Regions from separate parts of the Stenotrophomonas sp. PUT21 genome, predicted to be linked through region 1. Evidence: riboswitches for the same ligand, from Rfam matches in the RefSeq annotation. Region 1 holds a riboswitch; the other holds the start of a gene.
The links. A riboswitch is a leader RNA that binds a small molecule or an ion and turns the genes downstream of it on or off. The one in region 1 is predicted to bind glycine.

Region 1 (2,379 bases):
AGCGCCAGGATCGGGAAGATCAGCGCCATGCCGACACCGCCCAGGAAGATCGGCATCACCGCCCACGGCAGCGCGATCTGCGGCACCGACACGACATAGCCGAAGTTCAGCAGCGCCGAAACCGCGCACAATGCAAAGCCGATCGCGATCTGCCGCTGCGGCACGATCCGCCCGGCCATGCGGCCGGACAGGAACGAACCGACCGTCATGCCGCCGATGGTGGGAATGAACAACCACGCAAAGCCGCCCTCACCCAGCTGCAGGTGCTGCATCACGAACACCGGCGCGGAGGCGATGTACAGGAAGATGCCGGAGAAGTTGAACGCACCGGCCGCGGCCAGGCGCAACAGGCGCGGGTTGGAGCCCATGCGCGCATAGCTGCGCAGCAGCTCACGCATCGACAGCGGCGTGCGTGCTTCCTCCGGGTGGGTTTCCGGCAGCCACTTGCCCGTGGCCAGCAGCAGGACCACGCCGAACAGCACCAAGAACCAGAAGATCAGCGGCCAGTCGCCCCCGCCGAGCAGGATCCAGCCGCCGATGATCGGCGCAATCGCCGGGGCGACGCCGAAGATCATCGATACCTGGCTCATCAACCGCTGCGCGTCGGCACCGTGGTACAGATCGCGGATCACCGCGCGGCCGACGATCACGCCGACACCGGCCGTCACGCCCTGCAGCGCACGGAACACGAGCAACGTGGTCATGTCGCGCGACAGCGCGCAGCCGATCGAGGCACCGATGAACAGCACCAGCCCGCCGATGATCACCCGCTTGCGGCCGAACGCATCCGACAGCGGGCCGTGCGCCAGGCTCATCAGGCCATAGAACAGCAGGTAGACGCTGATGGTCTGCTGCACTGCGACCTGGTCCACCTGCATGCGGTCGCCCAACAGCAGGAAGGCCGGGAATATGGTGTCGATCGAGAACGGACCGAACATCGCCAGGCCTGCGAGCAGCAGGGCCAGACGGCGGGTCGAGGGTGAGGCGGGCGTCATGCGGGCTTCCGTCAGCGGCCATGCGCACTGCACGGCGGGCGCCTGGCCCGGAACGGGCGGCGCCAGATGAATACGAGGATCCAGTGATCATAGGCCTTTGCCGCCCCCGGCACCATGCCCGGGCGCGCTTTCCCGGCGCTGCGCGGCCCCGTATTCATGTGCCGGAAAGGCCCAGTGGCCGAAAGCGCTGGGCTATAATCGCCTGGCTACATGGTGGGAGAAGCGGACACCCGCTGCCGAAGGCGCAACGCCCGTAATCGCTCAGGCCCGATACCACCCGTACCAAAACTCTGGAGAGACCGGCGAGTGCCGGCGCCGAAGGGGCACGAAGCACGCCGATGCGCGCTTCCAAACTCTCAGGCAAAAGGACAGAGGGGCACCCAGGAAGACCGCAAGGTCCGGTGGATCGCTGTCGCCCGCGACGCGCCCTGGCCCGGCCGCCTTCCGAACGTGCGTGCCCACTCTCCGAGATGCCAGCCATGTCCCAGAACACCCCTACCCTGCGCGAGCTTGAACACAGCCACGCGTTCGTCGAACGCCACATCGGCCCCAACGACGCCGAAATCGCGCAGATGCTCGACGTGGTCGGCCACACCTCGCTGGACGCGCTGACCGATGCGATCGTCCCGGCCGGGATCAAGTCGCCGGCCCCGCTGGCCCTGCCCGAATCGCTGACCGAAGTGCAGGCACTGGCCAAGATCCGCGCCATCGCCGACAAGAACCAGGTGTTCCGCACCTTCATCGGCCAGGGCTACTACGGCACGCTCACCCCGAACGTCATCCTGCGCAATGTGCTGGAAAACCCGGCGTGGTACACCGCCTACACCCCGTACCAGGCCGAGATTTCGCAGGGCCGCATGGAAGCACTGATCAACTTCCAGACCCTGTGCGCGGACCTGACCGGCATGGAGATCGCCAACGCCTCGCTGCTGGATGAAGCCACCGCCGCCGCCGAAGCGATGACCCTGGCCAAGCGTTCGGCCAAGTCCAAGTCCGATACCTTCTTCGTGCACGACGCCGTGCACCCGCAGACGCTGGAACTGCTGCGCACCCGCGCCGAGCCGATGGGCATCGTGCTGCGCGTGGGCACCCCGGCCGAGGCGATGGAAGCCGAGGCCTACGGCGTGCTGCTGCAGTACCCGGACACCTTCGGCCATATCGGCGACTACAAGGCGCTGGCCGATGCCGTGCACGCCCGTGGCGGCCTGGTCGCGGTGGCCACCGATCTGCTTGCATTGACCCTGATCGCCGCCCCCGGCGAATGGGGCGCGGACATCGTGGTCGGCAACTCGCAGCGTTTCGGCGTGCCGTTCGGCTTCGGCGGTCCGCATGCCGCCTTCATGGCCTGCCGCGACGCGTACAAGCGCTCGATGCCGGGCCGCCT
Region 2 (2,379 bases), 660 kb from region 1:
TTGCGCAGGCCCATGCGCCCGGCCACCGGCGCAGTGATGCGGGTGTACTGCAGCTGCAGGCGCGCTTCATCCACGGCCGCCTGGTCGGTCTGGCGGCGGCCCTGCAGCTGGCGCACCTTGCTCTGCTGGTCACTCAGGTCCTGCGCGGAGACGAAGTGCTCGGTCTGCAGTTCGGTGAAGCGCTTGAGCTGGCTTTCGGCGTTGTCCAGCTCGGCCAGGTTCTGCTGCTGCGTCCCCAACGCACGCGACAGCTGCACCTGGAACGGGCGCGGATCGATCTCGGCCAGCAGCTCGCCGGCCTGGACGTGCTGGCCTTCGGAGAACGCCAGGCGCAGCAGTTCGCCATCCACGCGGCTGCGGATGCTCACCGTATGCAGCGGGGTCACCGTGCCGAGCGCCTTCAGGCGCACCACCAGGTCTTCCTGCGTCGCGGTGGCCACACGCACCGGGGTCGGCTGCGGACCACCGGACGGGCCGGCGGGAGCGGGCGAGAGCAGTTTCCATGCGGCGATCGCGGCCAGGCCGACAGCGGCGGCGATCAACAGCGGTTTGACGACACGACGGCGAGACGACGGGGGCGTTGAAGCGGACATACGCATCCTGCGCACCCTCCACCGGAGCAGTGCGTCCATGGGGACCGGCCGAGTGCGGCAGGTCAACGGGGGAGAGGGTGTCTGGCGGGGCAGCGGGTGGAACACCGCCGCGTGGCTGGATGCCGTTCGAATGGAACGGGAGCGCCATGATACAGGGCCAGGCCGCTCAAGCTCCCGTGACCTTGGTCATGCCCGCGGGTGCGTCAATGCACCTCGTCGCGGTACACGAACTTCGGCATTTCCCATTTGAAGTGGATCGCCAGCAGGCGCAGCAGGAAGCCGCCGCCCAGGCACCACAGCGTGGCCGCGTTGAGCGATACGCCGAGTTCCAGCAGGGTCAGGTAGGCCGCACCGGTGAGCAGGGTGATCACCGCATACAGTTCCTTCTGGAAGATCAGCGGCACCTCGTTGCACAGCACATCGCGCAGCACGCCGCCGAACGCACCGGTCAGCATGCCGGCGATCAGGATGATCGGTACGGTATGCCCGCCCTCGCGCGCGACCGCGCAGCCGATCAGGGTGAACGCGATCAGGCCCAGGCCATCGAGCACCAGGAAGGTGCGCCGGAAGTGGTGCATCCAGCGTGCTACCCAGGTGGCGATCAGCGCGGCGCAGATGGTGAAGCCCAGGTACTCCGGGTGCTTCACCCAGCCCAGCGGGTAATGGCCGAGCACGATGTCGCGCAGCGACCCACCGCCGAGTGCGGTGACGCAGGCGATGATGACAACGCCGAACAGGTCCATGCGGCGGCGGCCGGCCGACAGCGCGCCGGTCATGGCTTCGGCCGAGATGGCGATGAGGTAGATCAGGGAGAGCAGCATGGGGGTGGCTCCGGGAAACACGTCAGGCGGGGACGGAAACGCACACGCATCACGCCTGCGCCGCTGCACTGTCGTGGGGTGGGATTCCGTTGCCGCTCCCGCTGTCCTTTTGCCTGAGAGTTCGGTGGCCAAGGCCACGTGCCCCTTCGGCGGGTCATTGAAGACCTCTCTCCAGATCGGCGTGTCGGATGCATGGTTGGTGGCGTATCGAGCCACCGGCCTGAGCGATTATGGGAGCCTGCGCCTTCGGCGGGCGCCAGCGCGGCGCCTCTCTCCTGCATCCGGGGCGGATTCTAGCAGCCGCCGGCCCCGCGCCGGGGGATAATCCCGGTATGCCCGCTGAACCTGCCCTCTGGTACCTGTACCTGCTTGAATGCCGCAACGGCAGCTATTACGCCGGCATCAGCAACGACGTGGAGGCACGTTTCCAGGCGCATCTGGCCGGCAAAGGGGCCAAATACACGCGCGCCAACCCGCCGGTGAAGGTGCTGGCGATGCGCGCCTACCCGGACCGGGCCGCGGCGTCGAAGGCCGAATGGCAGCTCAAGCGGCAACCGCGCGAGCGCAAGCTGGCGTGGCTGGCGCTGCCCGATCCCATGTAGCCCTGCGTGCTGGTTGTTCGGGCCTTCGTTGGCGGCATACCATCGACCCTCGTTCGTTGATCCGCTTGCCCAAGCCCTGGAGTGCCATGTCCCGCGATCTGTCGTTGTACCCGGAAGATGAGAATGGCGATGTGCTCTGGAACATGCTGCAGGATGGCGACGACCTGTCGATTCCGCGCGAGGTGGATTTCGCGCTGATCTTCCCGACCCAGGACGTGGCGATCGCCTTTGCCGTGCACCTGCTCAAGAACGAGCAGAAGGTGTCCTTGGCTGCCTACGAGGGCAACGACGAATACCCGTGGCAGGTGGTGGTGCATCCGCTGATGCTGCCGACCCACCAGAACATCTCGGGCTTCGAAGGGC

Region 2: it holds a riboswitch for glycine, as region 1 does, so the genes downstream of both, ACTT2I_RS15810 (trimeric intracellular cation channel family protein) here and gcvP (aminomethyl-transferring glycine dehydrogenase) in region 1, are expected to answer to the same signal.

The regions. Positions count from the first base shown of each region.
Region 1 covers NZ_CP197645.1:2,820,459-2,822,837, forward strand. Annotated here, with positions in the region: gene ACTT2I_RS12965 (multidrug effflux MFS transporter) at 1-995, opposite strand, end outside; glycine riboswitch at 1,276-1,377, shown strand; gene gcvP (aminomethyl-transferring glycine dehydrogenase) at 1,466-2,379, shown strand, end outside.
Region 2 covers NZ_CP197645.1:3,484,797-3,487,175, reverse strand. Annotated here, with positions in the region: gene ACTT2I_RS15815 (MdtA/MuxA family multidrug efflux RND transporter periplasmic adaptor subunit) at 1-593, opposite strand, end outside; gene ACTT2I_RS15810 (trimeric intracellular cation channel family protein) at 797-1,414, opposite strand; glycine riboswitch at 1,508-1,599, opposite strand; glycine riboswitch at 1,620-1,702, opposite strand; gene ACTT2I_RS15805 (GIY-YIG nuclease family protein) at 1,747-2,016, shown strand; gene ACTT2I_RS15800 (ribonuclease E inhibitor RraB) at 2,103-2,379, shown strand, end outside.